Regions from separate parts of the Streptosporangium nanhuense genome, predicted to be linked through region 2. Evidence: riboswitches for the same ligand, from Rfam matches in the RefSeq annotation. Region 2 holds a riboswitch; each other region holds the start of a gene.
What was found. Region 2 has a riboswitch for S-adenosylmethionine ahead of AC5L38_RS37055 (glutathione S-transferase C-terminal domain-containing protein). Riboswitches for the same ligand answer to the same signal wherever they lie in the genome.
Positions count from the first base shown of each region.

Region 1 (3,265 bases), on a different contig from region 2:
CGATCGGTGACAGATGGCCATCTCCCCTCACGCTCTGAAAGCCGAGGTCGAGGAGAGATCACATGCCCCGCAGACACGCTGTCACCACGGCATGCGTCCTGACGGTCACCGCGCTCGCCCTGGCCGCCCTGCCGGCCGGTGCCCAACGCGAGGCGAGGGGTGTCCCCGCCGCGGTCGGCACCCCGTCCGCGGCCACCGCCGTGCCGGTCGTGTCGGGCGCGTTGCAACCGCCGCCGGGCATGCTGGAGGCGCTTGAGCGCGACCTGGGGCTGACCCCGGCCCAGGCCCGGGCCCGCCTGCTCAACGAGGCCCGCCTGACCCCCATCGCGCTGCAGATGAGCAGGAGGCTCGGCCCCGATTTCGGCGGCACCTGGCTCCGGGGGAACAGCGCGCACACCCTGGTGGTGGCCACCACCGACGCCGCCGACATCCCCGAGATCCTCGCCGCGGGAGCCGCGGCCGAGGTCGTCCCCAGGTCGCTGGCGGAGCTCTCGGAGATCAAGAAGGAGCTCGACACCACGTTGCCGCCGCAGCCGCTCGTGTCGAGCGCTCGCTTCGTCGACGTGAAGAGCAACAAGGTGGTCGTCCTCTCCTCGAAACCCGAGGACGCCCAGAACTTCGTCGAGAGCACGGGGGTGAGCTCGGAGGCGGTGGTCGTGCTGCCCAGCACCGAGTTCCCCCTGCCCCTGTACGACCTGGTGGGCGGCACCGCCTACTACATCGGCGTCACCAGCCGATGCTCGGTCGGCTTCTCCGTTCTCAAGGGCACCCAGGACGGCTTCGTCAGCGCGGGCCACTGCGGCAGGACGGGCGAGACCACGACCGGCTACAACCGCGTCGCCCAGGGCACCTTCCGGGGATCGTCCTTCCCGGTCAACGACTACTCCTGGATCGCGGCCAACGCCAACTGGACGGCCACCCCGGCGGTGGACAACGGCGAGGGCGGCACCGTGCCCGTCGCCGGCGCCCGCGTCGCCATCGAGGGGGCCTCGGTCTGCCGGTCCGGCTCCACCACCGACTGGCACTGCGGCCTCATCCAGCAGCGCGACGCCAGCGTCACCTACCCCCAGGGCACCGTCCTCCAGCTGACCCGCACCAACGTCTGCGCGGAACCCGGCGACTCCGGCGGCTCCTTCATCTCCATCGACCAGGCCCAGGGCGTCACCTCCGGCGGCTCGGGCAACTGCAGCCAGGGCGGCACCACCTACTTCCAGCCGGTCGGCGAGATCCTCACCGCCTACGGCCTGGACCTGAGGACCACCGCGGGCAACCCGCCGCCGCCGGTCACGGGCACCTGCACCGGCTTCCCGAACACCTACACCGGCACCCTGGCCGTCGGCCAGTCCGCCTACCAGCCCCGGAACCTGTACTACCGGTCGACCGTCAGGGGCGTCCACCACGGCTGCCTGGACGGCGCCGACGGCACCGACTTCGATCTGTACCTGCAGAAGTGGAACGGCACGGGCTGGCCGGTCGTCGCCACCTCCAACGGCGCGGGCCCCGACGAGAAGATCTCCTACACCGGCACGGCCGGTTACTACCGCTACCGGGTGTTCTCCGCGGGCGGCTCCGGCCGATACACGCTGGGGTTCAGCGTGCCGTGACCGCTCCGGCGGGCCGTCTCCGGCGGGCCGCTTCCGGCGGGCCGCTTCCGGCGGCGACGAGAGGGAAGGGGCGAGGCCCCCGCCGTCCAGTTCGCGTGCCGAGTGCCGCGCGACCGGGGCTCCGGATCCGATTGTCCGCTGGATAACACGCTGTGTCTCGCACAGTGAGACAAGGAGTCAGGAGGGCGGCAGGGCGAGGTAGAGTGCTTGGGACCTGCGCGTCAGGTTCCTAACTGAATATTTGCTCATCCAGAGGGGTGGAGGGACCGGCCCTGCGAAGCCCCGGCAACCATCCCGGTTCAAGACTCGTTATCTGAACGAGGTCGGCCGGGACAGGTGCCAATTCCGGTCTGCGACCAGGGTGGTCCAGACGAAGATGAGGGAAAGGCCTCGCTTCATGGCGCTCGCAACCACTGAGAACACCACCACCTCGACCGGCCGTGCCGACGACGCGCGTGACCCGCGCTTCGGCCCCGCCGTCGCCCTCTCCTGCCGAGAGTGCGGTGCCCGCTACGACCTCGGCCCCAGCTTCGCCTGTATCGAGTGTTTCGGGCCCCTTGAGATCGCGTACGACTTCGGGCGTGTGACCCGGGAGCGGATCGCCGAGGGGCCGACCAACATCTGGCGCTACCGCTCGCTGCTGCCCGTCCCCGAGGACGTGGCCACCAAGCCCAACATGGCGCCCGGCTGGACCAAGCTCGTCAACGCCGGCAACCTCGCCCGCGAGCTGGGCATCCGCTCCCTGCACGTGAAGGACGACTCCGGCAACCCCACGCACTCCTTCAAGGACCGCGTGGTGGCCATCGCCGTCGAGGCCGCCCGCAACTTCGGCTTCCACACCCTGTCCTGCTCCTCCACCGGCAACCTGGCCGGCGCCGTGACCGCCGCCGCCGCGCGGGCCGGGCTGGACGCCTGCGTGTTCATCCCCTCCGACCTGGAGCAGGCCAAGATCGTCATGGCCTCCGTGTACGGCGGCAGGCTCATCGGCATCGAGGGCACCTACGACGACGTGAACCGCTTCTGCTCCGAGCTCATCGGCGACGAGCTGGGTGACCAGTGGGGCTTCGTCAACGTCAACCTCCGGCCGTACTACGCGGAGGGGTCCAAGACCCTGGCCTACGAGATCGCCGAGCAGCTCGGCTGGCGCATCCCCGACCAGATCGTCATCCCGGTCGCGTCGGGCTCGCAGCTGACGAAGGTCGACAAGGGCTTCAAGGAGCTGATCCAGCTCGGCCTGGTCGAGGACAAGCCCTACAAGATCTTCGCGGCCCAGGCCGAGGGGTGCTCCCCGGTCTCCGCCGCCTACAAGGCGGGCCACGACGTGATCCGCCCGGTCAAGCCGGACACGATCGCCAAGTCGCTGGCGATCGGCAACCCGGCCGACGGCCCGTACGTCCTGGACATCGCCCGCCGCACCGGCGGCGCGGTCGAGGACGTCACCGACGCCGAGATCGTCGACGCGATCCGGCTGCTGGCCAGGACCGAGGGCATCTTCGCCGAGACCGCCGGAGGCGTGGTCGTCGGAGTGCTGCGCAAGCTGGTCGCCTCGGGCAGGCTCGACCCCGACGCCGAGACCGTGGTCCTCAACACCGGCGACGGTCTCAAGACCCTCGACGCGGTGGCCGCGGAGGCCCGCCCGACCGCGGTGATTCGACCTTCTC
Region 1 covers NZ_JCADBG010000044.1:2,527-5,791, reverse strand. The annotation lists gene AC5L38_RS42300 (S1 family peptidase) at 63-1,604, shown strand; SAM riboswitch class I at 1,847-1,987, shown strand; gene thrC (threonine synthase) at 2,002-3,265, shown strand, end outside.
Region 1: it holds a riboswitch for S-adenosylmethionine, as region 2 does, so the genes downstream of both, thrC (threonine synthase) here and AC5L38_RS37055 (glutathione S-transferase C-terminal domain-containing protein) in region 2, are expected to answer to the same signal.

Region 2 (3,265 bases):
TGCACGTGCACCCGGACGCCGCGCGGGGCGTTCGCCACCGCCTGCCGGAAGACGTGGGAGAGGTAGCCGTTCTGCACCGGGCGGGAGGCGAACCGGCCCGGGTCGCCGCCGAGCCACTCGGCCAGCGTGGGTCCTGGCCGGATCGGCCCCTCGCAGCGCACCGACTCGTCGGTGAAGAGCGTCACGTCGGCGGCGGCGGAGTTCATCCAGAGCAGGTCCGGCTGGTCGTGGCGCCAGACGCGCCCGCCGCCCGGCGGGTGGGGGTCGATCACGTGGACGTCCAGCGACGGCCAGCCGAGCAGGTCGGCGGCGTTGGCGCAGATGCGCTCCACCAGGCAGGTGCCCGTCGGCCCCGCGCCGACGACGGCGATCGAGGCGCTCATACGGCGGCTCTGCGGTGCGGCTGGTCCCAGTCGGCGCGCAGTGGCTCGACCGGGATCCGCCAGGCGTCGGTCTCGCCCTTCCAGGGGGAGATGGCCGTGAAGTCGGTGTTCTCGCGGAAGGCGGGGTGGGCGTACAGGTCCCTGGCGTAGTCCCACAGGTTGGGGAAGGCGGTCAGCGGGCGCTCGCTGATCCTGGCCGCCGGGTTGTCGCTCAGGTCGAAGCGGAGCAGGGTCGGCCAGAGCCGCACGTCCGGCTCGGTGATCCCCGAGCCGAACAGGAACCTGCGGTCGGCCAGGCGGTCGTCCAGCTCATCGAGGAAGGCGACCACGGACGCGCGCGCCTCGGTGTACGCGGTCTCGGTGGTGGCCGCCGCCACGCGGCCCGCCGCCGTGTTGACGATGTCGTGGATCCTCGTGTTGAGCTCGTCGATCTCCGGCCTGAGCTCCTCGGGGTAGAGGTCGGCCTCGGGGTCGCCGCCGAACCGGGTGGCCAGGTCGATCGTGATGTCGGGGAAGTTGTTGCTGACGATGCGGCCGGTCGTCCTGTCCCACAGGACCGGCACCGAGACGTGCCCGTCGAAGCCGGGCTCGGTCGCCTCGTACGCCTGCCGCAGGATGGTGAACCCGTTGACCGGGTCGGCGCCGCGCCGCTCGCGGAACGCCCACCCGCGGCCGTCGCGCTCGTCGTCGACGTAGGAGAGCGAGACCACGTCCTGGAGTCCCTTGAGGGAGCGCACGATGGCCGCGCGCTGCGCGTACGGACAGACCGCCGCGACGTAGAGGTGGTAGCGGCCCGGCTCGGCGGGGAAGGCGGGTGTGCCGATGCGCCCCTGGAAGGGGTAGCGCGGGCCGGGCCTGCCACCGGGCCGGTAGTGGCCGTGGGTGCCGAGGTCGACGGGGCTCGCGTGGTTCAGTGTGCTGGTCTTCGACATGTGGCACTCCCGGGCATGTCTCGGTGACCCTGGTGAGGGGGTCCGCGCTTGCGGCACGCCCACCGTGCCGCCAGGTCTCCCCCGGGGGCACCCCGCCGCGGTGCGAGGGTTGCCGGTCAGCCGGCCGGGGCTTCTCACTGACACTCTTAACCTATTTAGAAGGTAGGAAATACATAGATCTCTGTCAAGCCTTAGTGTTGGGGAATGTCCTATGAGAGCGTGAATGTGGTCTATCGCAAGTACGACGGATCACTGCACTGGCACCACCGCGGCCTGCTGCTCGGCGAGGACGAGTACGGAGTGTGGACGGGCTGCGTGGCCGACTCCAGCGGCTACAAGGGCGACGGGGACGCGGTCGCCTGGCCGCATCCGTTCGTGATGCTCTTCCCCCGCGACGCCTGGTGGACGGCCGCCTTCAACGCCGCCCCGCACAAGTACGAGATCTACTGCGACATCTCCACGGTGCCGGAGTGGAGGGACGGCGAGGTCACCATGGTCGACCTGGACCTCGACGTGATCCGGATCCGCCGCAACCTGCTGAAGGGCCGCCCGAGCAAGGTCTTCCTGGACGATGAGGACGAGTTCGAGGAGCACCGGGTGAAGTACGCCTACCCGTCCGACGTGGTGGAGAGCGCCCGCGCCTCGGCCGCCTGGCTGATGGAGGCCGTCGGCGCCGGCACCGCCCCCTTCGGCGCCGCGCCGCGCTGGCTCGCCCTGGTCACCTGAGCCCCGGCCGTTCGATCGTCCGGGGTCCGGCGCGGCGCGTCCCGTACGGACGGCAGTGCCGGGGGCGCCCTTCCGGCACGGCCCCCGGCACTCCCCCGCCCTCTCGCGGTCTCAGCGGGTGCGGTTGCGGAACAGCCTGCCGGAGAGGACCGCCGAGACCAGCAGGAAGCCGCCGCACCAGGCCAGCGCCTTCCACGGGTCGCTCCCCACCGGCCGGTCGAGCAGCAGACCGCGCACGGACTCGATGATCGGCGTGGCCGGCTGGTTCTCCGCGAACCCGTGCAGCCACGCGGGCATGGTGTGCACCGGGACGAAGGCGCTGCTCGGGTAGGGCAGGAACATCACCAGGAAGGTGAAGCCGCCCGCCGCCTCCGGCGTCCTGGACAGCAGGCCGACCACGGCCGAGACCGCGGAGACGGCCAGCACGAACACCACCAGGACGCCCGTCGCCGCGGCCCAGCCGGCCAGGCCCGCCTCCGCCCGGAAGCCGAGCAGGAACGCGACGGCGAACACGATGGCGAGCGAGGTGAGGTTGCGCACGGTGCTGGCGGCCACGTGCCCGCCCAGGAACGCCCCGCCGCCGACGTCCATCGACCTGAACCTGTCGACGATCCCCCGGCTCATGTCATGGCTGACGGCGACCGCGGTGAGCGAGGCTCCGTAGGAGGCGCACATGACGAGGATGCCGGGGACGGCGTAGGTGACGTAGTCGACGCCGGTCTGGATCGCGCCGCCGAACAGGTAGACGAACAGCAGCATGACCAGGACGGGCATCAGGAACGAGGTGAGCAGCGCGTCGAGGTTGCGCAGCGACAGGCGGACGGCACGGCCGGTCATGACCGGCCAGGCGACCCAGGCGGCAAGGTCAGACACCGGCCCGCTCCCCGTCCTTCAGCTCCCTGTTCGTCAGCGCGAGGAACGCGTCGTCGAGCGTGGCGCCCCGCACGGTGAACCTCTCGACCGCCGAACGCCCCGGGTCCACCTCGTCCAGCAGGGCACGGATCCCCGCGGCGCTCCCGTCCGTGGCCGCCCCGACGGTCAGCCTGCCGGGATCGGTGTGGACGGCACGCGCCCCGAGAAGGCGCGTCACCTCGGCGAACGACCGGGCGTCGGCCAGGACGAGGTCCAGCCGCCAGGCGGCGACCCTCGCCTTGAGCTCGTCGGCGGTGCCCTCCGCCACCACCCTCCCGCCGTCGAGCAGCGCGATCCTGTCGGCCAGGCTGT
Region 2 covers NZ_JCADBG010000027.1:33,919-37,183, reverse strand. The annotation lists gene AC5L38_RS37060 (FAD/NAD(P)-binding protein) at 1-383, opposite strand, end outside; gene AC5L38_RS37055 (glutathione S-transferase C-terminal domain-containing protein) at 380-1,315, opposite strand; SAM riboswitch class IV at 1,355-1,467, opposite strand; gene AC5L38_RS37050 (DUF402 domain-containing protein) at 1,520-2,041, shown strand; gene AC5L38_RS37045 (ABC transporter permease) at 2,153-2,914, opposite strand; gene AC5L38_RS37040 (ATP-binding cassette domain-containing protein) at 2,907-3,265, opposite strand, start outside.

Region 3 (3,265 bases), on a different contig from region 2:
CGGAGCGCCTCGACCATACGGGGGGTGAACGCCTTCGACACCAGCCGCCGGAGCCTGGTGTGCACCGGCGGCTCGACGTCGAGCATCCCCGCCCTGATCACCCGCCAGAACGGGTCCTGGAACCCGGGGTCGTCCGGCCTGCCGAACTCCTGGTGCGAGGCCACGTGCAGGTAGGAGCGGCCGAGCCTGCGGTCCCGCAGCAGCGCGTTGACGTCGGCGTGCCTGGCCACCAGCCACTGGCCGGTCGGCTCGAAGAAGCTGACCGGCCGCTCCCGCCTCAGCTCGTCGTAGACGTCGTAGGGATGGGCGACGAATTCCGGATTCCAGGGATCAAAGAGCACGTAGGCATCGTAATCCCCGGCTCAGGATCAGGCCCGTTCGTCCGGCTTCCCCCTCTCGGCGGGCTCGTCGGCGCGACCCGACGGAGCCGCCTGACCCACCGGGGTCTCCGGGGTCTCCGGGGTTCCCGGAGCGGCCTCGCCCTCGGCCTCGTAGCGGGCTCGCAGCTCGACCGGCTTGCGCTTCGCCTTGCCGCGCATCCGGATGTTCAGCAGCTCCACCAGCAGCGAGAACGCCATGGCGAAGTAGATGTAGCCCTTGGAGATGTGCTGCTCGAACCCCTCGGCGATGAGCACGACACCGATCAGCACCAGGAAGGACAGCGCGAGCATCTTGATGCTCGGGTGCCGCTCCACGAAGCGGCTGATCGGCCCGGAGGCGACCAGCATCACGATGACCGAGACGATGACGGCCGCGATCATGACACCCAGCTCGTCGACCATGCCGACCGCGGTGATCACCGAGTCGAGCGAGAAGACGACGTCGAGGATCATGATCTGGATGATCACCGAGGTGAAGGACGCGGCCACCTTGCCCTCGGAGTGGCCCGAGTCGCCCTCCAGGCTGCCGTGCATCTCGTGGACGCTCTTGCCCAGCAGGAACAGGCCGCCGAGTATCAGGATCAGGTCGCGCCCCGATATCCCCTGCCCGAAGACCTCGAACATCGGTTCTGTGAGCCTCACCACCCACGACAACGCCAGCAGCAGCAGGAGGCGGCTGATCAGGGCGACGGCGAGGCCCAGCCTGCGAGCCCTGTCACGCTGCGCGGGCGGGAGCTTGCTCACCAGGATCGAGATGAAGATGATGTTGTCGATCCCCAGGACGATCTCCAGGGCGACAAGGGTGAAGAACCCTATCCATATCTCCGGGTTGGTCACCCAGTCCATTGCTTTCTCCTTCGTCGGTCGGCGCTTGGGACACACCGTCGGCCAACTGCCCGAACGCTTCTTCGGCTGACTGCCAGGACGACCGGGAGACGCCCGGAGTTCCTCTCCTTCATCACGCTTCGCTGTCAATTCGCCGGGCGCTCCCGAAGGCGCCCGTCCAGGCTCTGATATCGGGTTGATCACATTTCGGACTTGCGAGGCACCGCGGGGTGTCGGTTATAGTTCCCCCGTAGGTCATGAGTGCCAGTGACAAGCCCCGGCTCGCTGGCCGGCAACCCTCGCGTCCGCGGCGGGGTGCCCCGGGTGAGGACCTGGTCCGGCACGAGGTGTGCCGGGCAAGCGCGGGCTCCAGGCACCTGTGTCACGGGTTGGGGTCCGATGACCTCGAAGGAGCCCTGGCATGTCCACCCTGACGATCTTCAGCACCCCCGAGAGCCTCGTCCCCGCTCACGCGAGCACCCCCGAGACCCGTACGCCGGGTGACCGCCCGATCCCGGCCGTGCTCGGCTCGGACCTGGAGGTCCCGGTCAGGGGCGGCAGGCTCGTCCGCTACGCCAACCTCGACTACGCCGCGAGCGCCCCCTGTCTGGAGCCGGTGAGCGCCGCCGTCGCCGCCGCGCTCCCGGCCTACTCCAGCGTCCACCGCGGCGCCGGGTACGCGTCCCAGCTGACCACGGCCCGCTACGAGCAGGCCAGGCACACGGTGCGCGCCTTCGTCGGCGCCCGGCCCGACGACTCGGTGATCTTCACCCGCAACACCACGGACGCGACCAACCTGCTCGCCCGCAGCCTGCCCGAGGGCACCACCGCCGTGGTCTTCGACACCGAGCACCACGCCTCGCTGCTGCCCTGGGAGCGGGCCGTGCGGCTCGCGGCCCCCGCCTTCCCCGGCGAGGCCGTCCGGGCCGCCGACGACGCCCTCGCCTCGATCGACGGCCCCAAGCTGCTGGTCGTGACCGCCGCCTCCAACGTCACCGGGGAGCTCTGGCCGATCGCCGCGCTGGCCCACATCGCCCACCGCCACGGGGCCCGCGTCCTCGTCGACGCCGCGCAGCTCGTCCCGCACCGCCGCCTCAACCTGACGGCGCTCGACCTGGACTACGTGGTCTTCTCCGGCCACAAGCTCTACGCGCCGTTCGGCACCGGCGCGCTGATCGGCCGCTCCGACTGGCTGGCCGAGGCCGAGCCGTACCTGCGGGGCGGCGGCGCGGTGAAGGCCGTGAACGACGACGGCACCGAGTGGCACGACGACCCCGAGGCCCGGCACGAGGCCGGGACCCCGAACGTGCTGGGCGCCGTCGCGCTCGCCGCGGCCTGCGACGCCCTGACCGCCACCGGCTGGACCCCGCTGGTCCGCGAGGAGGAGCGCCTCCTCGGGCGCCTGCGCGCGGGCCTCGCCTCCGTCCCCGGCGTCCACGAGCTGTCCCTGTGGGGCCCGGACCACCCGCGCGTCGGCATCGTCTCCTTCGTGGTGGACGGCTTCACCGCCCGCGAGGTCGCCGAGGCCCTGTCCGGCGACTACGGCATCGGCGTCCGCGACGGCAAGTTCTGCGCCCACCCCTTCGTACGGCACCTGCTGGGCGCCAAGGACGGCGGCTGCGACGACGTCACCGCCTCCGCCGTCCGCGCCTCCATCGGCATCGGCACGACCTCCGAGCACGTCGACCGGTTGGTCGAGGCCCTGCGGGATCTTGCCTCGCGCGGCTGACGTGACAGCATGGCCCTATGACTGAAGGCGCGCCCCGCGAGCTGAACGTGGGAATGGGGGCGGGCGCCGAGGCCGTGCGGGGGGCGTACGGCAAGGAGCTCGCGACCGAGGACATGATCCTCAACATCGGACCGCAGCACCCCTCCACGCACGGCGTGCTGCGGCTGCGGCTCACGCTGGACGGGGAGCGGATCAGCGCGGCCGAGCCGATCGTGGGCTACATGCACCGGGGCGCCGAGAAGCTCTTCGAGGTGCGCGACTACCGGCAGATCATCGTGCTGGCCAACCGGCACGACTGGCTGTCGGCGTTCGCCAACGAGCTGGGCGTCGT
Region 3 covers NZ_JCADBG010000007.1:101,257-104,521, reverse strand. The annotation lists gene AC5L38_RS15650 (cytochrome P450) at 1-341, opposite strand, end outside; gene AC5L38_RS15645 (TerC family protein) at 369-1,226, opposite strand; SAM riboswitch class IV at 1,459-1,574, shown strand; gene AC5L38_RS15640 (aminotransferase class V-fold PLP-dependent enzyme) at 1,627-2,934, shown strand; gene AC5L38_RS15635 (NADH-quinone oxidoreductase subunit D) at 2,952-3,265, shown strand, end outside.
Region 3: it holds a riboswitch for S-adenosylmethionine, as region 2 does, so the genes downstream of both, AC5L38_RS15640 (aminotransferase class V-fold PLP-dependent enzyme) here and AC5L38_RS37055 (glutathione S-transferase C-terminal domain-containing protein) in region 2, are expected to answer to the same signal.